3 regions of the Noviherbaspirillum sp. L7-7A genome follow, and region 3 is predicted to be linked to each of the others. Evidence: predicted binding sites of a transcription regulator. Region 3 holds the regulator's gene; each other region holds the start of a gene.
The links. The regulator sigma-54, encoded in region 3, starts transcription at its own class of promoters, with help from an activator protein. The targets are predictions, from matches to a motif close to TGGCANGNAANCTGCTTT.

Region 1 (9,403 bases), 1.3 Mb from region 3:
CTCCTGGGGGCCGGCCATCGTCGGCCATGCCCATCCGACCGTGATCAAGGCGGTGCAGGAAGCCGCCGAGCGCGGCCTGTCCTTCGGCGCGCCGACCGAGGGCGAGGTGCTGATGGCCGAGGAAATCTGCCGACTGGTGCCTTCGCTGGAGCAGGTGCGGCTGGTGTCCTCGGGCACCGAGGCGGCCATGAGCGCGCTGCGCCTGGCGCGCGGCGCCACCGGTCGCGACCTGGTGGTGAAGTTCGAGGGCTGTTACCACGGCCATGCCGATTCTCTGCTGGTCAAGGCCGGCAGCGGCCTGCTGACCTTCGGCAATCCGACCTCGTCGGGCGTGCCGGAAGACTTCGCCCGCCACACCATGGTGCTGGACTTCAATGACCCGCAGCAGCTGGAAGACACCTTTGCCAGGGTCGGCGACCGCATTGCCTGCGTGATCGTCGAGCCGGTGGCGGGCAACATGAACCTGCTGCCGGCCACGCCGGAATTCCTGCAGACCATGCGCCGCCTCTGCAGCAGGCACGGCGCGCTGCTGCTGTTCGACGAGGTGATGTCGGGCTTCCGGGTGGCGCTGGGTGGCGCGCAGTCGATCTACAACATCACGCCCGACATGACGGTGCTGGGCAAGGTCATCGGCGGCGGCCTGCCGGTGGCAGCCTTCGGCGGACGCGCCGACCTCATGAAGCACCTGGCGCCGCTGGGCGGCGTGTACCAGGCCGGCACCCTGTCGGGCAATCCGGTGGCGGTGGCGGCCGGCATGACGACGCTGAAGCTGATCCAGGCGCCCGGCTTCTACGAGGCATTGTCGACCCAGACCGCACGCCTGGTGGCAGGCATGACGGAAGCGGCGCGGGCGGCCGGCGTGCCGTTCTGCGGCGACTCGGTGGGCGGCATGTTCGGCATCTATTTCGCCCAGGCGGTGCCGCGCTCCTATGCCGAGATGATGAAGTGCGACAAGAGCGCCTTCAATGCCTTCTTCCATGCGATGCTGGACGCCGGCGTCTACCTGGCGCCATCGGCGTTCGAGGCCGGCTTCCTCTCCGCGCAGCATGACGATGCGGTGGTGGATGCCACCGTGGAAGCGGCCCGCACCGCCTTTGCCGCCATCGCCTGACGCGGCGCGGCTTTGCTTGCCGTCATGCCGCCCTTGCCATGGCGCTGCAGGCGGCATGGCGGCGGCGCAGAATGAGTCCATCTGCATGAGGGAGTCCGATATGTATCTTCCTGGCCAAATGGCGCGGCGGCTTCTGCCGTGGCTCGCAATCCTGCTTGCGCTGATGCTTGCCGGCTGCGCCGGCACCATCGTGCGCAGCGAGGTTACGGCGTTTCATGAATGGCCTACTGACACGGGCGAGAAAAGCTACACCTTCCGGCGCGACACTGCACAGGCCAACGACCTGGAATACCGCAATTATGAAAACCTGGTGCGCGCCGAACTGCAGCGCCTGGGCTTTGCCGAGTCGGAACGCGGACGCCTGAACGTCAGCCTCGATTACCACGTCGATGCACGCGACATGCGGGTGGTCGAGCCGGTGGTGGTCGACCCCTGGTATGGACCGGGCTTCTTTGGCCGGTATCGCTATCCCTACGGCTTTTACAGCCCGTTCGCCGATCCGTTCTGGTTTGGCCCGCCGGTGGTGCAGCCGGTGGAGCGGCGCTTCGTCGTCTACAGCCGGCAGCTGAAGATCACGATCGGCCGCGCCGCCGATGGCCGCAACCTGTATCAGGCGACGGTCAACAGCCAGGGCCAGACGCCATCGCTGGCAACCGTCATGCCCGCCATGGTGAAGAGCGCCTTCGCCGACTTTCCCGGACCCAGCGGCGTGCCGCGTGTGCTGGAGCTCAAGGTCGAGCCCGCCAACTGAGCCGGGCCATCGCTGCCCTCAGGCCGCTTCCTTGGCCGGGTGCGCCTGCCGGTGGTACAGGAATTCCAGCACCGCGGTGCGGTACTGCGAATAACGCGCATCCTGCGCCAGCGCCACCCGCTCCCTTGGCCGCTCCAGTTCCACCGGCAGGATTTCGCCGATGGTGGCCGCCGGGCCATTGGTCATCATCACGATGCGGTCCGACAGCAGCACCGCCTCGTCGACATCATGGGTGACCATCACCACGGTGGAACTGGTGCGGGCGACGATCTTCAGCAGCTCGTCCTGCAGGTGGGCGCGGGTCAGCGCATCGAGCGCGCCGAAGGGCTCGTCCATCAGCAGCACCTTGGGCTCCATCGACAGCGCGCGCGCAATGCCGACGCGCTGCTTCATGCCGCCGGAGATTTCATTGGGACGCTTCTGGGCCGCATGGGCCAGGCCCACCATCGCCAGCGCGGCATTGGTGCGCTCCTTCAGCTGCGCGCGGCTCTCGCTGGCGCCGAATACCCGTTCCACCGCCAGGTAGACGTTTTCGAAGCAGGTCAGCCAGGGCAGCAGCGAATGGTTCTGGAACACCACCGCCCGTTCCGGCGCCGGGCCGGCGATCTCGCGGTTGGCGCACAGCAGCGCGCCGCCGCTGGCCTTGAGCAGGCCGGCGATCAGGTTCAGCAACGTGGACTTGCCGCAGCCCGAGTGCCCGATCAGGGTAATGAATTCGCCCTTGGCCACGGTCAGGTTGATGTCGCGCAGCGCCTGGAACACGCCGTTGCGGGTGTTGAAGGACATGTGCGCGTCCTGGATCTCAATGAATTTCCGGTTGTCCATGATCCTGTCCTCAGTTCTTGACATCTTCGTAGGTGAATGCGCGGGCCAGCATGACCAGCGCCTGCTCCAGCACCAGGCCGACCAGGCCGATGGCGAAGATGGCGATGATGATGTGCGGCACATTGAGGTTGTTCCATTCGTCCCACACCCAGAAGCCGATGCCGACGCCGCCGGTCAGCATTTCCGCCGCCACGATGACCAGCCAGGCGGTGCCGATGGACAGGCGAACGCCGGTCAGCATGTAGGGCAGCACCGACGGGAACAGGATCCGGGTCAGGATCTTCCATTCCGACAGGTTCAGCACCCGCGCCACGTTCATGTAGTCCTGCGGCACCCGCTGCACGCCGACCGCGGTGTTGATGATCATGGGCCAGATCGAGCAGATGAAGATGGCCCAGATCGATGCCGGGTTGGCGGCCTTGAATACCAAAAGGCCAATCGGCAGCCAGGCCAGCGGCGACACTGGCTTGAGTATCGAGATGATGGGGTTGAACATCGCGGCCAGGATGCGGAAGCGGCCGATCAGAAAGCCTGCCGGGATGCCGACCGCGGCCGCCAGGCCAAAGCCTACCGCCACCCGCTGCAGCGAGGCCAGCAGGTTCCAGCCTATGCCCTGGTCATTCGGGCTCTTGCTGTAGAACGGGTCGGAAAAGATCTTGACCGCTTCGTCCAGCGTTGCCAGCGGCGACGGAATGCCGCTGCTGCTGACCGAGACGATCTGCCAGATCAGCACCAGGAAGGCGATGCCCAGCACCGGCGGCAGCACCACGCCGGCCAGCGTGCGCAGGCGCAGCCGCCAGGGCGTGCCGGCAGGCCTGGCGCGGGCTGCAGGCTTTTGCGCCGGGGCGGCCGGGACGGACACCACGGCCTGGCCGGCCGGGTTGGCGGCGCCGGGCGTGGCATGGGGATCGAGGGGGTTGAGAGGGTCGAGGGATTTCATCACAGCGCTCATGGCATTTCCTGTTCTGGCTGGCGGTCGATCAGACCTTGATGTTGAAGGAGGCCGCATAGGCCTGCGGATTCTTGCCGTCCCATACCGCGCCATCCATCAGCTTGCTGCTGCGCATGGCGTCCTTGGGCACGCTGACCTTGGCCATGCCGGCGGCGTCCTTGTAGAGGTCGATCTGGTTGATCTGTTTGGCCACGGCCAGGTAGTCGACGTCGTTCTTCAGCAAGCCCCAGCGCTTGTGCTGGGTCAGGAACCACATGCCGTCGGACAGGTAGGGGAAGTTCACCGCGCCGTCGTTGAAGAACTTCATGTAGTTCGGGTCGTCCCAGGTCTTGCCCAGGCCGTTCTGGTAGCGGCCGAGGATGCGCTGGTTGATCACGTCCACCGAGGTGTTCACATAGGACTTGTCGGCGATGGTTTCCGCCATCTTGTTCTTGTTCGACAGCGACGCATCGATCCACTTGCTGGCTTCCAGCACCGCGGCCGTGAGCGCGCGCGCCGTGTTGGGGTATTTCTTCACCCACTCGGCGCTGGTGCCCAGCACCTTCTCGGGATGGTCGCGCCAGATGTCCTGGGTAGTGATGGCGGTGATGCCGATGCCGTCGGCGATGGCGCGGTGGCCCCAGGGCTCGCCGACGCAGTAGCCGTCCATGTTGCCGACCCGCATATTGGCCACCATTTGCGGCGGCGGCACCGTGATGATCTTGGCATCCTTCATCGGGTCGATGCCGTTGGCCGCCAGCCAGTAGTACAGCCACATCGCATGGGTGCCGGTCGGGAAGGTCTGGGCGAAGGTGTATTCGCGCTTCTCGGCCTTCATCAGCTTGGCCAGCGATGGGCCGTCGACCGCGCCCTTGTCGACCAGCTTCTTCGACAGCGTGATTGCCTGGCCATTGTTATTCAGGGTCATCAGCACCGCCATGTCCTTCTTCGGGCCCGATACGCCCAGGTGCACGCCATAGATCAGGCCATACAGCACATGGGCGGCGTCGAGCTCGCCATTGACCAGCTTGTCGCGCACGCCCGGCCAGGAAGCCTCCTTGGAGGGCGTGATCCTGATGCCGTATTTCCTGTCGATGCCCAGCACCGATGCCATCACCACCGAGGCGCAGTCAGTCAGCGGAATGAAGCCGACCTTGACCTCTTCCTTTTCCGGCTTGTCCGAGCCGGCGGCCCAGGCGCCGCGGGTGGATAAGGCGCTGAAGGCGCCGGCGAGGCCGGCCGCGGCGCCCGCCTTGAGCATGCCGCGGCGGGTCAATGATGATTTGTCTGCTTTCGCTGTCATGGCTTCCTTGCGTCGAGAAATGGGAGCAAAGCCCACAAGATCGCGGCCACCATTGGCCGCAACCCACTACCGTGTTGCGCGCCTTCCTTGGCGCTCACTGCCTTACAGCAAGGGGTATGCCAGCACGGGCGGAAATCGGTTTGCTTCACCGCGAGGCATGATTTGCCCTGCGCCTGTGCGACGCACCAGGAGAGCGCGGGGTTTTAAGGGGGAAACGGCGGAGTGCGGCGGGAAACGTGCAGGCCATGCCCGGAACATGGCCCGACTGTGGTGCGCATCAAATGAGCAGGTCGGCCACGTCGATCATGCGCTGCGCCACATCGGACAGCTTCAGGTTCTTGTCCATGGCCAGGCGGCGCAGCTTGCGGTAGGCGTCGTCCTCGCTGCAGCGGTGGCGCTCCATCAGCAGGCCCTTGGCGCGCTCGATTACCTTGCGCTCGGCCAGCTTCATGCGGGTTTCGGAGAGCTCGTCGCGCAGCTTCCGGTCCACCTCGAAACGCGCCACGGCCACGTCCAGCACGGCCTTGACCCAGTCCGCCGACAGGCCGGCGGCGACATAGGCCGATACGCCCGCCTCCAGCGCCGCATGCATGCGGTCGCGGTCGCCGTCCTCGGAAAAGCAGATGATGGGCCGCGGCGCATTGGTGGTGGCCGACACCACTTCCTTCAGGGCGGCGTCGGACTGGGCGTCGACGATGATCACGTCCGGCTGCAGGTGCGCGATCTGCTCCTGCAGCCTGGCATCCGGCGGCAGCGCGGCCAGGATGTTGTAGCCGGCTTCGAGCAGGCTGATGCGCAGGGTGCGGGCGCGCTCGGCCCGCTCGATGGCGGCGGCATCCGCGCCGTCGGTGGGAACCAGGGAATTGACAACGACAATACGCAGCAGTTTCGAATCGGTCATGGAGGTCATGGGTGTGATAAGCGCAGGGGCGCTTTCCTTTACAATACCGCTTTGCAAAAAGCTTGCCACCCTCTTCCGGTCCTTCTGAATGATAGTCCTCGGCGTCGAATCCTCCTGCGATGAAACCGGCCTGGCCCTGTATGACACGCAGCGCGGCCTGCTGTCCCATGCCCTGCATTCCCAGGTAGCCATGCATGAACAATATGGCGGCGTGGTGCCGGAACTGGCGTCGCGCGACCATATCCGGCGCGCGCTGCCGCTGCTGGAGCAGGTGCTGGCCGATGGCGGCGCCGACCGCCACGCGATCGATGCCATCGCCTACACCCAGGGCCCCGGCCTGGCCGGCGCGCTGCTGGTCGGCGCCTCCGTCGCCTGCGGCCTCGGCCTGGCGCTGGACAAGCCGGTGCTGGGCGTGCATCACCTGGAAGGCCATCTGCTGTCGCCGCTCCTGGCCAGCGAGCCGCCGGAATTTCCCTTCGTGGCGCTGCTGGTATCGGGCGGCCACACCCAGCTGATGCGGGTCGATGGCGTGGGCCGCTACATGCTCTTGGGCGAGACGGTGGACGATGCGGCTGGCGAAGCTTTCGACAAGTCGGCCAAGCTGCTGGGCCTGGGCTATCCGGGCGGTCCGGCGATTTCGCGGCTGGCGGAATTCGGCGATCCGGGCGTCTACACTTTGCCGCGGCCGATGCTGCATTCGAAGAATCTCAACTTCAGCTTTTCCGGGCTCAAGACCGCGGTGCTGACGCTGGTGAAGAACAACATCACCAATATCTGCGAGCAGGACAAGGCCAACGTGGCGCGGGCCTTCGTGGATGCGATCGTGGAAGTGCTGGTGGCGAAATGCCTGGCCGCGCTGAAGCAGACCGGGCTGAAGCGGCTGGTGATTGCCGGCGGCGTCGGCGCCAACCGCCAGCTGCGGGAAGCGCTGAATGCGGCTGCTGCCAGGAAGCGCTTCCGGGTGTTTTATCCGGAACTGGAGTTCTGCACCGACAATGGCGCAATGATCGCCTTTGCCGGCGCGATGCGGCTGCAATTGCAGCCGGAAGCGGCGCAGAAGGACTATGCCTTCAATGTGCGGCCGCGCTGGCCGCTGGATGAACTGCGTATTTGAGAGTAGCGCGGGCGTCGTCTGCCGGAACCTGTGACGGACCGCGATCCTGAACAGGTTCTAAAAACAGCCGCTACGACTTCTTGCTGCCGATGCGGCTTTCCTTGCCGCTGATCAGGTTGGCGATATTCTTGCCATGCCGGTAGACCAGCAGCACGCTCATCGCCACCACCGCCAGCAATTGCACATCGACGCCGAACAGCAGCACATAGAAGAATGGCGCAAACAGGCTGGATACCAGCGCCGCCAGCGATGAATAGCGGAAGGCATAGGCGATGATCAGCCAGGTGGCCAGCGTTCCCAGCCCCAGCCAGACATTCAGTCCCAGCAGCACGCCCAGCGCAGTAGCCACCCCCTTGCCGCCGACAAAGCGGAAGAACACCGGCCACAGGTGGCCGAGAAAGACCGCGATCGCCACCAGCGCAATGCCGCCCTCCTCCACGCCGAACTGCGGCCCCAGGCGGATGGCCAGCCAGACCGCGAACCAGCCCTTTGCGCAATCGCCGATCAGCGTGGCGATGGCCGCTTTTTTGTTGCCGCTGCGCAGCACATTGGTCGCGCCTGGATTTTTCGAGCCGTAGGTGCGCGGATCGGCGATGCCGAACAGCCGGCTGCATACTACGGCAAAGGAAATGGAGCCGATCAGATAGGCGGCAACGGCGAACAGAACGGTATGCATAGACTCCCTGGGTCTTGTTGATGATATCGGCGCCGGCTATTGTCCGGCCAGCGCGCATGATACAGCGGTCACCGGGAGTATCGTAGGGAGAACGGCCGGATCGAGACCGACCAGGTAGCCGCGCCGGCCGCCATTGATATAGATCCGCTCCAGCCCGAGGATGCCTTGTTCGACATACACAGGCATGGTCTTGCGGGTGCCGAACGGCGAGGTGCCGCCCACCTGGTAGCCGGAATGGCGCTGCGCCACCTCGGGCGCGCAGGGTTCGACCGACTTGCAGCCGATCTGGCGCGCCAGGTTCTTGGTCGATACCTTGCAGTCGCCATGCATCAGCACGATCAGCGGCTTGCCGGCCTCGTCCTGCATCACCAGGGTCTTGACCACCTGATGTTCATTCACGCCCAGCTCGCGCGCCGACACGGTGGTGCCGCCATGTTCCTCGTATTGATAGGGGTGTTCCGAAAAGACAATGCGCTGGCGCCGCAGATACTGGGTGGCCGGGGTCTCGGAGATATGCTCTTTCCTGCTCATGCGTGATACGCTCATTCGAAATTTTGGTGAGGTATTATGCAACAGGAAATTCGCCTGGCGACCTTCAACGTCCTGAACCTCGCCCGCCCCGGCTTGCGCTTCTACGACGGCATCGAACCCTATACCCAAGAGCAGTACGACGCCAAGGTCAGCTGGCTGGCACACCAGTTCGACCGGCTCGACGCCGATGTCATTGCCCTGCAGGAAGTATTTTCTCAGGAGGCGGTCAGGGACGTCATGGCCCGCAGCGAACGCTACCGCGACGCCCTCCATATCGGCTTCGCGCCCGAGCCGGGCAAGCTCACGCCCAGCGTGGCGCTGGTCACGCGGCTGCCGCTGGCGGGCGAGCCCGCCAAGCACCTGGACCTGCCGCGCGGCCTGACGGTGCCGCTGCTGGACCTGAAGGAAGCCATGACCCGCTTCACCCGGCCGGTACTGCAGGTGCCGGTGCTGCTGGCGCCGGGACTGGCGCTGACGATCTTTGTCGTACACCTGAAATCCAAACGGCCTGACTATCGAACCGATGACAATGAAACCGATCCCGCCAGCGTTGGCGCGGCGGTGTTGCGGTCCATGGTGCGGCGCGGCGCCGAGGCGCTGGGCCTGCGCTATCTGCTGACCGATTTCGCGGCCGGCCGGCGGTTGCCGATGATGGTGATGGGTGACTTCAATGATGTAGCCGACGCGGTGCCGACCCAGATGGTGCTGGGCGGCGGCCGTGGCCCGAATGGCCATGATGAACGGATGTTCGAGTGCTACCGGCTGCAATCAAGGCGCGATCCGCTGCGGGATGTGGGCTACACCCATGTGCATGACGGCAACTTCGAGACCATCGACCACGTGCTGGTCTCGGAAGAATTCCATCCGGCATCAAAGCATGCGCTGGGCGAGGTGCTCGACGTAGCCTATCTGAATGACCATGTCATCTTCCGCGCCCCGGAAACCTCCGATCACGGCGCGGTTCTGGTCAGGCTGCGCCTGTTCCAGCGCTGACCGGCTCAGGGCGCTTCGGTCTGGGAGTCGTGCTCCACCGGCTCGGGCAGCGCTTCCGTGCCGCTGGCCTGGGTGTCGCCGCTCCTGCCATCCTCTGTGCTTTCGCCGGTATCGCTGCCGCGCTCCTGCTTGCGTTTCAGTTTTTCTTCCTTCTTGCGCTTCTTTTCAAGCTCTTTCTGCCGCTTCTCGTACTGAAAATTGGTTTTCGCCACGACGTTCTCTCCGATGAAGGACTGCTGGGTGGGCCGTCCCGGCATCGTAGCATGC
Region 2 (9,403 bases), 2.0 Mb from region 3:
GGGTTCATTGCCAGCACCGCGATGATGAAGCAGAACACGAAGGCGATCAGGATGTTGAACAGCATGTCGTAGAACGGGTCGACATCGCTGTCGCGCCGGCTGCGCCGCCTTGGCATCAGGTAGCCTGTCCGAGCGTGGTCTCGGCATACTGCATCGCGTCCGCCAGCAGTTCATCGGCGCAGCGGTCGAGCCGGGTCAGCTGCAGGCCCAGCAGCATGTTGGCCACCAGGCCCACCGCGGTGGTCAGGAGCGCGATGCCGAGGCCGCCGGTCAGGGTCTTGAGCAGGTCCTGCGTCTGGCTCGGGTCGAAGCTCTCCAGCCGCGAGATCTGGATCGCCAGGATGGAAAAGCCGATCACCTTGCCCAAAAGGCCCAGCTTGATCTGGATGCCATTGACCCACCAGGCGCCATCGTTGGGACCATGCAGCCGTTCGGCCAGCACCTCGGCCAGGCGGCCGCGCGCGCCTGCGTCGGCCGGTTGTTGCGCCAGCAGGTTGCGGAAGTAATCGTCGATGTGGCCGTGCAGCCTGCCGTGCGTGCCGCGCCGCCAGCCGTCCATGCTGGCGCGCTCGGCGCACAGCCGCTGGCTGCGGCGGCCGCACCACAGGGTGGCTGCGGCGAAGATGACGACGATGGTCATGGTGATGCCGGTCGGGTCGGCATCGAGCAGCATGCGCCAGACGCCGTACTGCCATAGCAGCGCCGCGGCAAACAGCAGCACGCCGGCAAAGGCCAGCCAGGTCAGGAAAAGCGTGTCGGCGGAAGCGGCGTCGCGCTGCATGGTGTCTCCATCGTTTTTATGATGGGAGACAGACGCAATTTCCATGCCCCGCGGCACGGACACCGTAGAAAGCCGGCCCGGCGTCCGCGCTGCTCCAGCGGGAAACAATGCTGTTGCAAATTGGGACAGCCGGGCAGCGAGTGGCGTGCCCTAGTGATGCAGCTTGCGGTAGATGGTATTGCGCGACACGCCCAGCGCGCGCGCCGTGGCGGACACGTTGCCGCCATGCGCTTCCAGCGACTTGCGGATCACCGAGGCTTCCACGTCTTCCAGCGTGCTCATGTCGCTCACCACGCGGGTCACGGTGTCGGCCACTTCCTGGCGACGTGCATGGCTGATGTCTTCCAGGAAGTCGTCAGGCAGATGGTCGACGCCGATCTCGTTATCGTCGCCCAGCATCACGATGGCGGTGCGCAGCAGGTTGGTCAGCTGGCGGAAGTTGCCCGGCCAGTTGTGCTGCTTGAACATGCGCATGACTTCCGCCGACACCTTGCATGGCTGGCCGTCGGACTCGCTTGCCAGCAGCCGGTTGATCACCACTTCAAGGTCGGTGCGCTCCCGCAGCGGCGGCAGCTTCACCACCAGGCCGTTGAGCCGGTAATACAGGTCTTCGCGGAAAGTGCCCTGGGCGATCATGTCGCGCAGGTTGCGGTTGGTGGCGCAGATCAGCGCGACATTGACCGGAATCGACTTGGTGCTGCCCAGCGGCGTGACCATCCTGTCCTGCAGCACCCGCAGCAGCCGCACCTGCAGGCTGACCGGCATGTCGCCGATCTCGTCGAGGAACAGGGTGCCGCCATTGGCCTGCAGGATCTTGCCGATGCTGCCTTTCTTGCGCGCGCCGGTGAAGGCGCCGTCCTCATAGCCGAACAGTTCCGACTCGATCAGGGTTTCCGGTATCGATGCGCAGTTCACCGCGACGAAAGGCCCGCCGCTGCGCGGCGAATCGTTGTGGATGGCCTGCGCCAGCAAGTCCTTGCCGGTGCCGGTCTCGCCGGTAACAAGGATCGAAATGTCCCGGCCCAGCACCTTGCCAACCTTGTCGATGAGCCGCTGCACCTGGGCGTCGCCGGTATTGAGGTAGCGCAGGCTGGACAGCCGGCGCCCGGCATTGTCGAACGATTCGGACCGCGTCGGCACGACCGGCCTGGATTGCTGGATTGGCGCTTCCTGGCCCGACGCGGACGCTGTCATGTTATGGAACACCATGTTCGTGCGGCGCATCTCGGCACGGGCATAGACCCGCACGCCGTTATGCAGGCACAGGTTCAGCAGCGATGGCGCGGCGGTACGGTAATGGTCGAACAGCGACGACACCGGCAGGCCGAACAGGGAGCTGAAGGTATGCGTCTGCAGCGCCGACAGCGGCAGGCCAAGCTGGAACAGGCCGCTGCGGCTGGCCGACAGGAAGCGACCGCTCGGCGAGAATGATGCAATGCCTTCCATCAGCGTGCCGATGAATTCCGGGCGGCTGTGGAAGTGCAGGGTGATGGCTTCGTCGAAGGCGGCGGCGAACAGGTTGTTCTCTATCATCTGCGCCGACATGCGCACCAGCGCCATGGTGTGCTGATGGTAGCTGCGCTGGTCGCCGGTCACGTCGAGCACGCCGATCACATTGCCCTGGTGATTGAAGATGGGCGAGGCCGAACAGGTCAGGAAATGATTGGCCACCAGGTAGTGCTGGTTCGCATGCACCAGGGTCGGCTTCTTCTCGACGATGGCGGTGCCGATCGCATTCGTGCCCTTGCCCTCCTCGGACCAGGAAACGCCCGGCTGCAGCGCCACGCGGTTGGCCTTTTCCAGGAAGTCGGCGTCGCCCAGCGCATGCACGATGACGCCGTTGGCATCGGTCAGCACCACCATGTTGTGGGTATTGACGATCTGCTCGTACAGGGTTTCCATCACCGGCAGGGCATGGGTATGCAGCACGCGGTTCTGTTCCACCAGGAGGCTCAGGTCGCTGCGGCCGATGGGACTGAAGTCGGGGCGCTCGGTCTCGGACAGGCCGTAGGACGCGCAACGCTGATGGGATTCATTAAGCATGATGTTCGAACAGATTGCAGAAAGCATGCCATCTGTTCCCGCGCCTGCCCGAACGCCGTTACCGGCTCCGCCGGTGTTGTCTCCTGCCATAACCGCTCCTTCTTGGTTTTTGGTCTTGATGCACTTTAAGTTGCTGTTTTTTTTCGCAATGGTACACCTGTTGAGAAATGGCGCAACCGTTTACCGAACAACCCGCCCGACAAGGTTGAATGGCGGCTGGCACGGCAATTGCGGTAGGGATGGCATTCGCTTTTTATACCCAGGAGACATTCCATGCGCAACACATCCTTCCTCTGCACTCTGGTCCTGGCGGCTTCCGCCTTCCTCTCGCCGGTGGCGCATGCCCATGGCGATGTGACGCCCCAGGTGGTCGACACCAAGTCGCTGCCGCCGCTGGGCGACAAGTGGGCCGCCGAGAATCCTTATCGCGACAACAAGGAGGCGCAAAAAGTTGGCGCCTCGGCTTATGGTGCCAACTGCGCACGCTGCCACGGGATCGATGCGGTTTCGGGCGGCATCGCGCCGGACCTGCGCCTGCTCGACCGCGACTGCATGACGCAGAAGGTCGAAGCAAAGCGCAAGGCCTGCATCAAGGACAACGATGATTACTTCAGCACCAGCGTGCGCAAGGGCAAGGTGCGCAACGGCGCGGTCTACATGCCGCCGTTCGATGGCGTGCTGAACCAGGAAGCGGTATGGGCCATCAAGGCCTACCTGGAAACCCGGCGCGAGGTGAAGTAACGTCGCAGCAACCAGGCCGCCCCGCAACGAGGGCGGCCGCATAAGAACACTGGAGACCCTCATGTTTTTTTCCCTCATCCGCTGCGCGGCCGCACTGATCCTGGCCTGCGTTGCGCTGACGATGTCCGCGCCGGCCAGCGCCGACATGGACAAGATCCGCCAGTCCGGCTCCCTCAAGGTGGCGGTCTACAAGGACATGGCGCCGTTTTCCTCTGAAGCTGGCGGCATCGATGTCGATATCGCCGACGCGCTGGCGAAAAAGCTGGGCCTGAAGATGGCGCTCCTGCCCTTTCCGGCTGGCGAGGAAGTGGGCGACGACCTGCGCAACATGGTGTGGAAGGGCCATTACCTCGGCTACGGACCGGCCGACGTGATGCTGCATGTGCCGGTGGACCGCTTCCTGGTCGCCCGCAATGACAAGGTGGAGATCTTCGCGCCGTACTACCGCGAGACCGTGCGCCTGGCCTACAGCAAGGAAGCGGTGCCGCGCTTCGACGGCCTTGACTCGCTGCAGGGGCGCGAGATCGGCGTGGAAAAGGTGTCGATCGCCGCCGTGCTGCTGCTGGGCGAGGGCGATGGCAAGTTCCGCGACAAGGTGCGCATCTATCCGACCGCGGTCGAAGCGCTGCAGGACCTGAAGGCCGGCAAGCTGGCCGGCGTGCTGGCGCACCGCTCGGAGATCGAGTCGGTGCTGCGCGACGATTCCCGCTTCGGCATCCAGCAGGTGGCGTTCCAGCGGCTGCCCTCGCAAGGCTGGGCGATCGGCATGGCGGTGAAGAAGGAGGCGCGCGACCTGGCGCAGGCGCTGCAGCAGGCGCTGGCCGAACTGACCGCCTCGGGTGAAATGGGCCGCATCTTCGCCAGGCATGGCGTCCAGCCCGTCACGCCCTAGGGCAATCCAGCGCACCGTGCTGCGCGCGGCATTGGCCTGGCTGCTGCTGGCATGGATCGTTGCCGCGCCGGCGGCGGCCGGCGCGCTCACGCGCGACGCGATGGCCCGCTATTTCCCGTCGCCGCTGATGGTGGGCGAGCGCGACGCCACGCTGCCGGTCTGGCCGCTGCTGCGCCAGAATGCCACCGCCACCGAGCTGGTGGGCTATGCCTTCGAGTCGATCGACTTCGCGCCGGTGCCCGGCTTTTCCGGCGTGCCGATCAATCTGCTGGTGGCAATCGATCCGAAGGGCCAGTTCCTTGACGTGCGGGTGGTGTCGCACCATGAGCCGGTATTCCTGGAAGGCCTGGGCGAGGCGCCAATGGCGCGCTTTGCCAGCCAGTATCGCGGCCTGGCGCTGAACCAGAGCATTGCCATCGACACCGCGCCGCGGGCCGGCCCGAAGCAGGACGGCAATGTGGTCCATATCGACGGCGTGGCCAAGGCCACCGCCTCGGTGCGCATCATCAACCAGAGCGTGCTGTCGTCGGCGCTGAAGGTGGCGCGGGCCAGGCTGGGCTTTGCCGGCGCGGCCGACCCGGACCAGATCGCGCGCCTGAAGCCGGATGTGTTCGAGAGTCTCTCCTTCGAGGCATTGCAAAGGGAAGGGCTGGTACAGCATGTGACGCTGACCAACCGCCAGGTCGAGGAAGCATTTGCCGACACCGCCGCGGCCGGCATCGATGCCGAGGCGCTGGCCCGGCCTGACGCCGTGATGAGCGACTTCCATGTCGCGCTGGCGTCGGTGCCCAGCGTCGGCCGCAACCTGCTCACGCCGGCATCGTGGAACAAGCTGTCAGGCCGGCTCGATCCCGGCGACCATGCCTTGCTGGTGCTGTATGAAGGGCGCTACGGCATCATCGGCGACGACTTCGTGGCCGGCACCGCGCCGGATCGCCTGCTGCTGAAGCAGAACGGCCTGGCCATCGAGATGCGCGACCTGGACCTTGACCTGAAGACCACGGAGCCTGCCCTGCGCGGCAAGTCGCTGCGGGTATTCCGCATCATTGCCCAGTCCGGGCTGGACCTGGCGCACCCGCTGGAACTGGCGCTGGTGGTCAGGCGCGCCAAGGGCATGATCTATCCGGAACGCTTCCATCGGGAGTTTTTCAGCCGGCTGGCGCTGCCGGCGCGCTTCTACGATGCGCCTGCCGCCAACGACAGGACCTGGGTTGCGGTATGGCGGCAGCGCTGGCCCGACCTGGCGCTGCTGGCAGCCGGGCTGCTGGTGCTGACGGTCGCGCTGGCGCGGCAGGGAGCGCTGACGGCCAACCGGCGCCGCTTCGCCTGGTTCCGCCAGGCGTACCTGCTGTTCACCGCGCTGTTCATCGGCTGGTATGCCCAGGGCCAGCTTTCCATCGTCAACCTGACCGGCCTGCTGCAGGCCATGCGCGATGGCCGCGACCTGTCCTTCTTCCTGTACGACCCGATGTCGGTGTCGCTGTGGGCCTTCGTGCTGGTGTCGCTGCTGGTCTGGGGCCGTGGCACCTTCTGCGGCTGGCTGTGCCCGTTCGGCGCGCTGCAGGAATTCGTCGGCAAGGCGGCGCGCCTGCTGCGGGTACCCCAGATCAGGCTGCGGCGTGCCACCGATGCCCGGCTCAAGCTGCTGAAGTACCTGGCGCTGGCGGCGATTCTGGCCAGCGTGTTCCTGGCGCCGGCCTGGACCGACGCGCTGGTGGAAGCCGAGCCATTCAAGACCGCGATCACCCTCAACTTCGTGCGTTCCTGGCCTTTCGTGCTGTATGCCGGCGGCCTGCTGCTGGGCAGCGCGGTGGTCTACAAGTTCTTCTGCCGCTACCTGTGCCCGTTCGGCGCCGGGCTGGCCGTGCTGGGTCGCTTTCGGCTGCTGGACTGGCTGCCGCGCCGCAAGGAATGCGGCAAGCCATGCCAGACCTGCCGCCACCGCTGCGAGTACGAGGCGATCCGCCCGGACGGTGGAATACGCTATGAAGACTGCTTTCAATGCATGGACTGCGTGGTGATCCACCAGAGCGACGCCCTGTGCGCGCCGCTGATTATGGAGAAGAAGCGCGCCCGCGTCATTCCCGTGCATTCCCTGTCTGCCTGATCTGAAAGGAGCCGCGATGCAACGCCGTACCTTCCTCTCCGCCGCAATGGGTCTGGGCACGGCCGGCGCGCTGGGCTGGGGCCTGCTGCGGCCGGCCGCCGGCGATCTGGCCCGCGGGCCGCAGGCAAGGCTGCGCATGTATGCCGGCGCCGACCTCGCCTTCGGCACCGAGATCAGCGTCAAGGTGCTGCATGACGATCAGCGCATGGCCGAACTGGCGATTGCGGATGCGCTGTCCCAGGCGCGCACGGTCGACGCGCTGATGAGCATTTACCGGCCAGGCAGCCAGGTGCATACCCTGAACCGCGATGGGTACCTGGCGCAGCCCAATGCTAATCTGCTGGCGGTGCTGCGGGAAGCGGCCCGGCTGTCGGCCCTGAGCGACGGCGCTTTTGACATCACCGTCCAGCCGCTGTGGGACCTGGCGCGTCAGGGCCTGGACCGGGCGCCGGCGCTGCCACTGATCGGCTGGCGGCGCATGAGCGCGGATGCCGGCGGCGTCATCCTGCGCCCCGGCATGGCAATTACGCTGAACGGCATCGCCCAGGGCCATGCGCTGGACCTGGCGCGGGCGGCGCTGGCGGCGCGCGGCATCCGCCATGCGCTGATCGACACTGGCGAATTCGGCGCGCTCGGCCAGGCCGGGCAGGGCAGGGCCTGGACGCTGGGCGTACGCGACCCGCGCCGGGCAGACGCCTATGCCGGCGCGCTCGAACTCGACGGCCGCTGCGTCGCCACCTCCGGCGACTATGCCAGCGCCTTCAGCGCCGACTTCAGCCGCCACCATATCTTCGACCCGGCCACCGGCGCCTCGCCGGCGGAACTGGCCGCAGTGACGGTGGTCGCGCCCACCGGCATCCTGGCCGACGGGCTGTCGACCGCCTGCATGGTGATGGGCGCAAAGCGCTCGCTTGCCCTGGCTGCCGGCATCGAGGGCGTCGACCTGCTGGCCATCGACAAGGCTGGCCGGCGCTGGCACAGCGCCGGGCTGCGCTTGCTGCCGGTGGCGGGATAGTGGCCTGCCTGTGGAGTCGTGTTGCCGGCGGCAGGTTCGGGTTTGCCTCGTTGCAAGTCAGGCGCGCCGGCATTTGCTGTTACCATGCCCTCGTTTTCGTCGTCGTTCATCCTCTCGTCATCCCACCATCCCGCCATGTCTTCAATCTCCGTGCTGAACCGTTTTTCCCTTTTGTTAGCCATGCTCTTTCTTGCCGTCTGTGGACTGGCGCGGGCCCAGGAAGCGCCTGACGCGCTGATCCGCCGGGTCAGCCAGGAAGTGATGGATCTTGCTCGCAACGATCCGGCGATCCAGGCCGGCGACCGCAAGCGCATCTATGCGGTAGTGGAGTCGCGCATCCTGCCGCATCTGGATTTCCAGCGCGGCACCGCGCTGACCCTGGGCCGCAACTGGCGCCAGGCCACGCCCGAGCAGCGCCAGAAGCTGTCCGAGGAGTTCCGCAATCTCCTGCTGCATACCTATGCCGGCGCGATGTCGCAGATCAAGGACCAGACCATGACCTTCAAGCCGCTGCGCATGGACCCGACCGACACCGACGTCGAAGTGCGCTCGGAGGTGAGGCTGCCGCGCCGGCCGGAGCCGGTGGAAGTAAGCTACCGGCTGCACAAGTCCACGACCGGCTGGAAGATCTATGACGTCAACGTGATGGGCGCCTGGCTCAGCGAAACCTACCGCACTACCTTTGCGTCGGAAGTGAACAACGGCGGCATCGATGGGCTGATCCATACGCTGGAAGAGAAAAACCGGCAGCTGGCGTCGCGCGATGCGCAGGAGAGCACCAAGCCCTGACGCAAGCCCCTTGCAGGGTGCAATACCCCGCAGGGGCATTGCACCGTTGGCCGGGCAGGGAAGCCGGCCGACAATACGGTCCCGGTTTGCGAACGGCGGTGCAATGCCCTTCGGGTATTGCACCCTACGAAGTGGATAACGTCGCTGTTGCATTTGATGTACGCGTAGCGACAGTTGCAGTTGCCGTTGTCGTTGCCGTTGCAGTGAAATCCCGTTGAGCGCGCCGTGTCAGCGGTGCCCGGAGCGGAAAAGGTGCGGCGTCTGTCTGAGCGAAGCGCAGCGTAGCGAGTTTAGCCGCGCCCCGCTCCGGGCACCGCTGACACGGGAACCCTGCGTCAGCAGGGCGCGATCACCGGGTCGCCTTTTTTGGTTACTTTTTTTGGCGAAGCAAAAAAAGTGACCCGGCCGCCGGGACGGACTCCCGGCTTGTCTCCACGACAGTGCGATCGCCTTGCGTCACCCGGCAAGGCACGGGCAGCACTGTCGGTGTTGTCTTTGACGTTTCCAAGCAAACTGCGAACTGCAAAGTCAAAAGCAGCTGCTGCTTCGCAGTGACGTCCTTACGCCGGGTGAAACAAGCCCACTGCACTGTCGTCATGACCAGGCCGGGTGTTCGCCCCGGCAGGCGACCTACTTCTTTTGCTTCGCCAAAAGAAGTAGGCAAGAAAAGGCGACCCGGTGATCGCGCCCCGCTGCGCGGGGTCCCCGTGACGGCGATGCCTGAAGAGGGGCGCGGCTAAACTCGCTGCGCTGCGCTTCGCTCAGACAGACGCCGCACCTTATCCGCTTCAGGCATCGCCGCCACGGCGCGCTCAACGGGACTTGAACTGCCACGTCAAAAGCAACGGCAACGGCAACGGCAACGGCAACGGCAACGGCAACGGCAACGGCAACGGCGAAAGCCACAGCCGCTCCAAAAGGAATGTCAACCGCCTCCGTGCCAGAAATACGGCGCATGACAATCGCTCAGCATTTCACCTTGCGAACGCCGTAGCGCCCGGTCCGCCCCTACCAGCCCGCGGCCGCGCCGTCGCT
Region 3 (9,403 bases):
TGCCGCCAGCGGGACCCGCCGTGCCGACTTCATGAAAGAACCGGATGTCGCCACCCGCACAGAAAGCCCGTTGGCTGCTTGATCGTATGACGACTGCGAAGACATCCTCGTTGGCTTGCCATTCACGCAGAAGCGCAGTGAGCGCTCTTATCATGTCCAGCGATAAGGCATTCAATGCCTTGGCCCGATCAAGGGTCATGAAACCGATATGGTTTCTTATTGTGCCGGTAAGGTGTCCGCTCATATTGGCCTGGTCAAAAGCGCCTGACAAAAATGCCTTTGCCATCCTTAAAGCCAGACCACCTGTGCCGGCCGTCTCCAGGAAATTCCCTTGTGCTTCGTTGTCAGGCGCGTTAATGAAGGTGCATAGTTTAGCAACATTCAGGAAACGCAGCCTGATGTGAACCGGCCTCCGAGCGTGCGGATACCGGTCTGCAGAAATTTAATGTGCTGCGCTTGCCTTGGCCAGAACCACAGTCCAGCGATTGAACAGCAGCATTTGCAGGTGGCCGGGATCATCGCCAGGGCGGCAATCAATGATGGGATTGACGCTGTATTGATTTTTCCGCACTTCGCGGCGGATCCGCATTTCTCGGCGGCCTACGCGCAGCATGAAGCCGGCTGGTGCCTGATCGAGGTAAAGGGGATTGCTTGCGGTAGTATTGAATTGCGCCATGACGTCTTCTCCAGGGCAGAAACGTTGAACATGGCGTTAATGTATCACAAGTACTGTATGTATAAACAGTATTTTCGAACTGTGGTTTTTTATGCAAGGCGCTTGGAGCGCCCTGCGTTCATGCATTTTACGGGAATGCGCTGTGTGGCTCAGGCAGCCGGTGCCGCCGCGGTGCCGTCACTATCTTCCTCGATCATGCGCTTGATGCCGGCATGCTGATGGTCCTGGATCCTGGTCTTGTATTTCAAGACCTGGCGATCGAGCTTGTCGATCAGCGTATCAATGGCGGCGTACAGGTCCTGCGCAATGCTGGCCACATGCACATCCTTGCCCCGTAGCCTCAGGGTGATCTCGGCGCGCTGGCGCCTTTCTTTCTCAGGGAGATTATCAACGGCCAAGATGACCGCTATATCAATGACATGGTCGAAATGGCGCTTGATCCGCTCAAGCTTGCCTTGCACGTATTCACGAATTGCGGGAGTCACTTCGAGATGATGTCCACTGATGGTGAGATTCATACTACGCTCCTGTGAAAGGCCGGCAGAGGTTTCACTGAAGATGAAACATGTCAGCGAGTTACATGCTGCAAAAAACTACAAGGACTTGCGCAGGTTGACTGGAGGGATCTTCAGGGCTTCCCGATATTTTGCGACGGTACGGCGTGCCACGACCATACCCTGTTCCGCCAGCATTTCTGCGATGCGACTATCGGAAAATGGATTCTTCGGGTCTTCGGCTCCTATGAGTTGTTTGATCAACGCCCGGATTGCAGTCGATGAGGCTTCGCCGCCTGCATCGGTTGCAACATGGCTGCCAAAGAAGTACTTCAACTCGAACATGCCATGCGGCGTGAGCATGTATTTCTGTGTTGTCACACGCGAGATGGTGCTTTCGTGTAAACCCAGTGTATCAGCTATTTCTCGTAACACAAGAGGTCGCATTGCCACGGCGCCATGAGAGAAAAAATTGCGCTGGCGGTCCACAATCGCCTGGGCCACGCGCAGGATGGTATCGAAACGCTGGCGCATGTTCTTGATCAGCCATTTCGCTTCCTGCAGCTGTGAACTCATCGAGCCTTCGCCCTTGCTCTGCTTGAGGATGTTGGCATACAGCGCATTGACGCGCAGGCGCGGCATCACCTCGTGATTCAGTGTCACCTGCCAGCCGTTCTTGCCGCGCTTGACGATCACGTCGGGCACGACATAGTCGGATGCGTCGCTGGCGAACATGGCCCCAGGATGCGGATTGCATTGCCGGATCACTACCTGGGCCTCGCGCAGGTCCTCCTCGTCGCAGTCCAGGGATTTTTTCAACTTGTTGAAGTCGCGCTGGGCAAACAGCTGCAAGTGCTTCTCGACGATCTGCAGCGCGGTGCGGCGCGTCACCATGGGAACGCGGGGCATGCGCCTGATCTGCAGCGCCAGGCATTCCGACGCGTCGCGCGCGCCGACGCCGGGCGGGTCGAAGCTTTGCAAGAGCTTCAGCGCCATCGACAGCTCCTCGATCTCGACTTCCAGTTCCTCCGGCAGTCGCGCGTGGATCTCCTCCAGCGGCTCGGTCAGATAACCGTTGTCATCCAGCGCATCGATGACCAGTTCAACCAGTGCGCGGTCGCGCGGATTCTGGACGGTCACGCGCATCTGTTCCAGCAGATGCTCGCGCAGGGTCAGCTCATGCGCTTCCATCTGGGGACGGGCGTCGTCGTCTTCCGGCGCCTTGGACGTCCGCGCAACGTCGTCGAAACTCCAGTCGGCATCGGCGCCGCTATCGCTGCTTTCGCCGCCGCCTTCGCCGGCCTCGAAGCCGCCTTCGCCTTCCGCGGAAGGGGCGGCATCGGAAGCGGGTGCGTCGCTGCTTGGCGTGGAGGTGGGTGCGCTGCTGACGGAGCCGTCGGCCAGCAGCCTGATCGAATGGTCAAGCGGATCATCCAGACGTTCAAGCAGCGGATTCTCCGACAGGATCTGTTCCAGTTCCTGATGCAGTTCCAGCGTTGAGAGCTGCAGCAGCCGGATCGACTGCTGCAGTTGCGGCGTCAGCGCAAGATGCTGGGATACGCGGAGTTGAAGTGTCTGTTTCATTTGTGCCTTTTCTTACATCCGGAAGTGCTCGCCGAGATAGACGCGGCGCACCGACTCGTCGGCAATGATGTCGTCCGGGCGGCCGCTGGCCAGCACCACGCCCTGATTGATGATGTAGGCATGGTCGCAAATGCCCAGCGTCTCGCGGACATTGTGGTCCGTTATAAGCACGCCGATATTGCGCTCCTTGAGGAAACGCACGATGCGCTGGATTTCGATGACGGCGATCGGATCGACGCCGGCAAAGGGCTCGTCCAGAAGGATGAAGCGCGGGCTGGTGGCCAGGGCGCGCGCGATTTCTACACGCCTGCGTTCACCGCCGGACAGCGACATCGCCTGGTTGTCACGCAGCTTTTCGATCTGCAGTTCGGAGAGCAGGGCATTGAGCCGGTTCGCGATCTGCTCCTTCGACAGCGGCTTGCCCTCGTAGCGCTGCAGCTCCAGCACCGCGCGGATGTTTTCCTCGACGGTGAGCTTGCGAAATACCGAGGCTTCCTGCGGCAGGTAGGACAGGCCCAGCACAGCGCGGCGGTGGATAGGCAGGCGCGAGATGTCGACGCCGTCCACGTCGATGGTGCCGGCGTCGGAGGGCACCAGGCCGACGATCATGTAGAACGACGTGGTCTTGCCGGCGCCATTCGGGCCGAGCAGTCCCACCACCTGGCCGCTTTCGACATGCAGGGAGACGTCGCGCACCACCTGGCGCGCGCCATAACTCTTCTGCAGGCCCTGCACGTTGAGGATGCTGTTTTCCATCTCAAGGCGCCCTGGTGTCGTTGCGTGGCTGGATGATGGCCTTGATGCGGCCGGCGCCGGCCTTGCTGTTGCTGCTGGGCGTGTTGTTGACCGAGTAGAACTCCTGCTTGCTGTCGTAGGAAATGAATTCGCCTTCGACCTCGTCGGTCGGACTGGCGCCTTCCAGCAGGCGAATCCTGGCGCTGACGTAGAACTTCGCGACCTCGGTCTTGGTGTCGTACTCGATGCGGTCGGCGGCTTCGCCTTCTATCCAGAGATTGGGGCCGCCATCGCGTTTCTGCCGGAAGGTGGCCTTCTCGCCGCGCTTGGCGTAGACCGTGGCGTACTGGTAGCCGGCCGGGTCCTGGGTGACGACCATGCGGTCGGCCTTCAGGATCAGGGTGCCGCGCGTGAGCACGACATTGCCGGTAAAGGTGTTGATCTGCTTGACGTCGTCGTAGGCCATCTGGTTGGCCTCGATGTTGGTGGGCTTGGTCATGTCGGCCTTTTCAGCCAGCGAGCTGCCTGCCGCGGCCATGCCTATCAGCAGAATGAACCATGCGTGGAGTTGTTTCATCACTCTTCTCTAAGGTAATGCGTTGTTGATTTTCCAGTCGCGCTTTCAGCGGATGGCGGTCTGGCGCGGCGGCAGGGTTGCCTGCACCCGGCTGGCCAGGCTGAGTTCGCCGGTGGCATTGTTGGCTACCATGCCGGCGCCGTTGAGCGTCGAGCCGCCCAGGGTAAGGCGCACCGGCTTGTCGGTGCGCATGATGTCTTCGTCGGGCAATACCATCAGGTAGTCGGACTCCAGATGGAAATTTTCCGCCTGCGGCGTTTTCGGGCGATCCAGCTTGACATTGTCGTACATGTGAATCTTGACGCCGCCCGGTTCGACGATAGCCCGCTCCGAGCGCGCTGTCATTGGCGGCCTCTCGCGGGCAAGGCTGTTAATGACGGGCAAATCGATCGTATGCGTGTCGTCGGCCGGATTGTGCACCATGCGCTTGCCGGAAATGTTGTACTGCGCCTCGCCGGTGGCAGACAGCCGCACGAAATTGAAATTGTCGACGTAGTAATCGGGTTCGGTGCGCGCCGCCGCCGGGCCGGCGCTGTTGTCCGGCGCGCGCGTGATCTGCAGCAGCCAGAAACTGCCCAGCGCCAGCAGCGTGGCCAGCAGCAGCATGGGCGCCATGCTGAAGCGGCGGCGATCCTGCTTCATCTCAGATACGGCGCCAGCGCCGCCTCGTAGTTGCCCTGCGCGCGCAGGATGAAGTCGCACAGTTCGCGCACGGCGCCGCGGCCGCCGCCGGCATTGGTGACGTAGTGCACCCGCGAGCGCACTTCGGGGTGGCCGTTCGGCACGCTGGCGGCAAAGCCCACGCGGGTCAGCACCGGCAGGTCGATCACGTCGTCGCCGATGAAGCCGCTCGCTTCAGCCGCGACGCCGCATTCGGCCAGCAGCGCCTGAAAGCCCGACAGCTTGTCATGCACGCCCTGCTGGACATGGGTGATGCCGAGATCGGCCGCACGCCGCGCCACCAGCGCCGACTGGCGCGCGCTGATGATGGCGGTGATGACGCCCGACTGTTGCAGCAGCTTGATGCCGTGTCCATCGAGCACGTTGAAGGTCTTGATCATTTCGCCGTCTGCGCCGAAATGCAGGCTGCCGTCGGTCAGCACGCCATCGACATCGAACACCATCAGCCGGATGCGGCGTGCCCGCGCCATGCTTTCCTCGATTGACTGCTGCATCAGATCACCTTTGCGCGGGTCAAGTCATGGATGTGCAGGGCGCCGACTAGGATGCCGTCACTGTCGGTGACGAGCAACTGGTTGATGCGATGCTGCTCCATCATTTCAACCGCCTCTACCGCCAGCTGGTCGGGCCCGATGCTGCGCGGGCCGGCATGCATCACGTCGGCAATCACGATCTTGCTGAAGTCCTGCACCTGCTCGATCAGGCGACGCAGGTCGCCGTCGGTGAACACGCCGATCGGCCGTCCCTGCGGATCGACCACGGCGGTCATGGCCATGCCCTTGCGGCTGATTTCCAGCAGCGCCGCGTTGAGCGACACCTCCGGCGTTACCCTGGGCACGGCGTCGCCGCTGCGCATGACATCGCGCACATGGGTCAGCAGCCGCCGCCCGAGCGCGCCGCCGGGATGGGAGCGGGCAAAATCCTCTTCCCTGAAGCCGCGCGCATCGAGCAGCGCCACGGCCAGCGCATCGCCGAGCGCCAGCGTGGCTGTGGTGCTGGCCGTAGGCGCGAGATTCAGCGGGCAGGCTTCCTTGGCCACCGCCGTGTTCAGGTGCACGTTCGACAGCAACGCCAGGCTGGAGGCGTCATTGCCGGTCATGGCGACGAGCTTGGCGCCCATGCGCTTGATGATGGGCACGATGGCCAGCAGTTCGGCGGTTTCGCCGGAATTGGAAATGGCGATGAAGGCATCGTTCTCGGTCACCATGCCCAGGTCGCCATGCGCCGCCTCGGCCGGATGGACGAACAGGGAAGGGGTGCCGGTCGAGGCCAGCGTGGCGGAAATCTTGCGGGCGATATGGCCGGACTTGCCCATGCCCGACACCACCACCCGCCCGCTGCAGCCCAGCAGCAGGCCGACCGCCTGCGCGAAACTGCCGTCGTCGGAGGTGATGCGGTCCTTCAGGGCCAGGATGGCGTCGGCTTCGATCTGCAGGGTTTCACGCGCCATTTCGGTTGCGCGTGCCGCCTGCGCCGTGTCGAAAGACTTCGACAATGTTTTTTCATGGGTTACACTCATGCCCGAAGTATAAACGAATTACGAAAGCAAAAAACCTGCCAGAAATAACAAAACCCCGGTGATTTGATTGGTCACTCATCGGCACATGTTCATGTGCCGTTTCAGTTTTTCATCAATCGACCGGAAAGTCCGCCTGCCCAATGTTTTCTGCTCTCGAACTTACCTTGCTGCTGCTGGGCTCGGCCGTCCTTGGCGTGGTCGGCTTCCGCATGCTCCATCTTCCTCCCATGCTGGGCTACCTGGCCGTGGGCATCCTGATCGGCCCGCACGCGCTTGGGCTGGCCGAAGAAAACGCCACCACCCACACCCTGGCGGAATTCGGGGTGGTCTTCCTGATGTTTTCGATCGGCCTGGAATTTTCCCTGCCCAAGCTCTCCTCGATGCGCAGGACGGTGTTTGGCCTGGGCATGGCGCAGGTGCTGCTGACCATCGCGGTGACCATGCTGTTCGGCTGGCTGTCGGCCTGGGTATTGCCGCCGCTGCTGCAGATCAGCTGGCGGGCCGCCTTTGCGCTGGGCGGTGCGCTGGCCATGTCGTCCACCGCCATCGTCTCCAAGATGCTCACCGAAAGGCTGGAACTGGAAAGCGAGCATGGGCGCCGCATCATCGGCATCCTGCTGTTCCAGGACCTGGCGCTGGTGCCGCTCCTGATCCTGGTGCCCGCGCTGGCCAATCCGCGCGACCTGCTGCCAACGCTGGTGTGGGCCGGGCTGAAGGCGGTGCTGGTGCTGGTGCTGCTTCTGGTGATTGGGCAGAAGCTCATGCGCGGCTGGTTCCAGATCGTGGTCAAGCGCCGTTCGCAGGAGCTGTTCATGCTCAACCTGCTGTTGATCACGCTGGGCGCTGCCTGGATCACCGAGCGCGCCGGCCTGTCGCTGGCGCTGGGCGCCTTCGTTGCCGGCATGCTGATTTCCGAGACTGAATACAAGCACCAGGTGGAGGAAGACATCGCGCCCTTCCGCGACGTGCTGCTGGGGCTGTTCTTCATCACCATTGGCATGCTGCTCAATGTGCCGCTGGTGCTGGAAAACTGGTGGCTGGTGCTGTTGCTGCTGCTGGTGCCGGTGCTGGTGAAGTTTGCGCTGATCGCGGCGCTGGCGCGGCTGTTCGGCGCTTCGCCGGGCGTTGCGCTGCGCACCGGCCTGGCGCTGGCGCAGGCCGGCGAATTCGGTTTCGTGCTGCTCAACCAGGCCGGCGGACTGCAGCTGGTCGACCCCTTCCTGGTGCAGCTGATCCTGGCCTCCATGGTGCTGTCGATGCTGATCACGCCGCTGATCCTGGCCAAGTCGGACGCCATCGTATTGAAGCTCTCGGCCAATGACTGGATGCTGCAGTCGCTGGCGCTGACCCGCATCGCCACCCGCACCATGTCGACCCAGAAGCATGTGATCATCGCCGGCTTCGGCCGCAGCGGACAGAGCCTGGCCAAGCTGCTTGAGGAGGAGAAGATCGCCTACCACGCGCTCGACCTCGATCCGGAGCGGGTGCAGGAAGCGCAGGCGGCCGGCGCCAGCGTGTCGTATGGCGATGCGACGCGCCGCGAGAGCCTGCTGGCGGCCGGCATCCATCGGGCCGAGGCCATGGTGATCACCTACGCCAGCACGGCGTCGGCATTGAAGACGCTGCACCATGTGCATGAGCTGGCGCCGCAGCTGCCGGTCATCGTGCGTAGCCATGACGATACCGACCTTGACAAGCTGCGCGCCGCCGGCGCGGCCGAAGTGGTGCCGGAAGCGATCGAGGGCAGCCTGATGCTGGCTTCCCATGCGCTCCTGATGCTGGGCGTGCCGCTGCGCCGGGTGCTGCACCGGGTGCAGGATGTGCGCGGCCAGCGCTATGCGGCGCTGCGCGGCTATTTCCACGGCGCCGACGATGCGGCCGACCATCCCGAGCACCTGAATGTGAGGCTGCATTCGGTGGCGCTATCCGAGCATGCGCATGCGATCGGCAAGCCGCTGGCCGCGCTCGGGCTCAACGAGATGGGCGCCGAAGTCACCGCCATCCGGCGCAGCAGGAGCCGCATCGAGGTCACGCCGGATACGGTGTTCCACGGCGGCGACATCGTGGTGCTGCGCGGCGCGACCGAAGCCATTGCGCTGGCAGAAGCGCGCCTGCTCAAGGCATAGCAACAGAAGAACAAGAGCGTATGCCCTCTCAGAATCAATTCATCATTGCTGCGGCCTGCGCCATGTCCGCGCGCATGCCGAAAAAGGATTAGCCACAGTGGACATGTTTCAACGCATTCTCAGCATCATCCTGCCGGTATTCGCGATCATCGCGGTGGGCTATGGCTACGCGCGGCTGCGCGGCGACAGCGTGCGCGCCGACATGGGCGCGGTCAACCGGGTCAGCATGGAAGTGCTGTGCCCGCTGCTGGTGTTTACCGCGCTGTCGGCCAAGGATTTCGATGTCGGCCATAACCTGGTGCTGATCCTGGCCGGCGTGCTGATCTCGCTGGGTTCCGGCCTGCTCGCATGGCCGCTGGCGCGCCTCCTGGGCTACGACGTGCGCAGCTTCGTGCCGCCGATGATGTACAACAACTGCGGCAACATGGGCCTGCCGCTGGCGGCGCTGGCTTTCGGGCCGGCCGGCCTGTCGGCGGCGGTGGCGCTGTTCATGGCGGCCAACCTGGTGTACTTCTCGGTCGGTATCAAGATCATCGAGACCGGGCGGCATGGCCGCCGCAGTTCCTTCTTCAAGTTCATGACCAGCCCGATGATGCTCTCCATGATCTTCGGCATGCTGTGCGCCGTGTTCAGGCTGAGTCTGCCGGCGCCGCTGCTGTCGGCGCTCAGGATGCTGGGCGACGCCTGCATTCCGCTGATGCTGTTCTCGCTGGGCGTACGCATGATGGATGTGAATTTCCGCAGCTGGCACATCGGCCTGATCGGCGCGATTGCCTGCCCTGTGACGGGCCTGATCAGCGCCGGCCTGCTGGACCTGGCGCTGCCATTGACGGACATGCAGCGCGGCCAGATGTACCTGTTCGCCTCGCTGCCGCCGGCGGTGTTCTGCTTCATGATTGCCGAGCAGTACAGGCAGGAGCCGGACAAGGTGGCATCCATCGTGCTGCTGGGGAATCTGGCGTCGCTGGGATTCGTGCCGCTGGGATTGTGGCTGGGACTGGCCTGAGCGGG

Region 1: a site for sigma-54 is predicted at 5,026-5,043, ahead of KTQ42_RS10925 (CmpA/NrtA family ABC transporter substrate-binding protein). Genes of this name have one in related genera too.
Region 2: a site for sigma-54 is predicted at 3,042-3,059, ahead of pedF (cytochrome c-550 PedF). Genes of this name have one in related genera too.

What each region holds. Positions count from the first base shown of each region.
Region 1 is NZ_JAHQRJ010000001.1:2,410,202-2,419,604, forward strand. It holds gene hemL (glutamate-1-semialdehyde 2,1-aminomutase) at 1-1,111, shown strand, start outside; gene KTQ42_RS10910 (DUF4136 domain-containing protein) at 1,212-1,862, shown strand; gene KTQ42_RS10915 (ABC transporter ATP-binding protein) at 1,881-2,687, opposite strand; gene ntrB (nitrate ABC transporter permease) at 2,698-3,639, opposite strand; gene KTQ42_RS10925 (CmpA/NrtA family ABC transporter substrate-binding protein) at 3,668-4,921, opposite strand; gene KTQ42_RS10930 (ANTAR domain-containing protein) at 5,199-5,822, opposite strand; gene tsaD (tRNA (adenosine(37)-N6)-threonylcarbamoyltransferase complex transferase subunit TsaD) at 5,911-6,936, shown strand; gene plsY (glycerol-3-phosphate 1-O-acyltransferase PlsY) at 7,007-7,612, opposite strand; gene KTQ42_RS10945 (aminoacyl-tRNA deacylase) at 7,649-8,143, opposite strand; gene KTQ42_RS10950 (endonuclease/exonuclease/phosphatase family protein) at 8,180-9,136, shown strand; gene KTQ42_RS10955 (hypothetical protein) at 9,142-9,348, opposite strand.
Region 2 is NZ_JAHQRJ010000001.1:1,778,100-1,787,502, reverse strand. It holds gene KTQ42_RS08120 (hypothetical protein) at 1-116, opposite strand, end outside; gene KTQ42_RS08115 (hypothetical protein) at 116-781, opposite strand; gene KTQ42_RS08110 (sigma-54-dependent Fis family transcriptional regulator) at 932-2,824, opposite strand; gene pedF (cytochrome c-550 PedF) at 3,098-3,565, shown strand; gene KTQ42_RS08100 (transporter substrate-binding domain-containing protein) at 3,627-4,457, shown strand; gene KTQ42_RS08095 (4Fe-4S binding protein) at 4,432-6,564, shown strand; gene KTQ42_RS08090 (FAD:protein FMN transferase) at 6,581-7,579, shown strand; gene KTQ42_RS08085 (ABC transporter substrate-binding protein) at 7,715-8,368, shown strand; gene KTQ42_RS08080 (gamma-glutamyltransferase family protein) at 9,377-9,403, opposite strand, start outside.
Region 3 is NZ_JAHQRJ010000001.1:3,746,469-3,755,871, forward strand. It holds gene KTQ42_RS17090 (enoyl-CoA hydratase/isomerase family protein) at 1-244, opposite strand, end outside; gene KTQ42_RS17095 (hypothetical protein) at 443-676, opposite strand; gene raiA (ribosome-associated translation inhibitor RaiA) at 826-1,194, opposite strand; gene KTQ42_RS17105 (RNA polymerase factor sigma-54) at 1,270-2,754, opposite strand; gene lptB (LPS export ABC transporter ATP-binding protein) at 2,767-3,510, opposite strand; gene lptA (lipopolysaccharide transport periplasmic protein LptA) at 3,512-4,066, opposite strand; gene lptC (LPS export ABC transporter periplasmic protein LptC) at 4,112-4,708, opposite strand; gene KTQ42_RS17125 (HAD family hydrolase) at 4,705-5,241, opposite strand; gene KTQ42_RS17130 (KpsF/GutQ family sugar-phosphate isomerase) at 5,241-6,266, opposite strand; gene KTQ42_RS17135 (monovalent cation:proton antiporter family protein) at 6,407-8,392, shown strand; gene KTQ42_RS17140 (AEC family transporter) at 8,496-9,398, shown strand.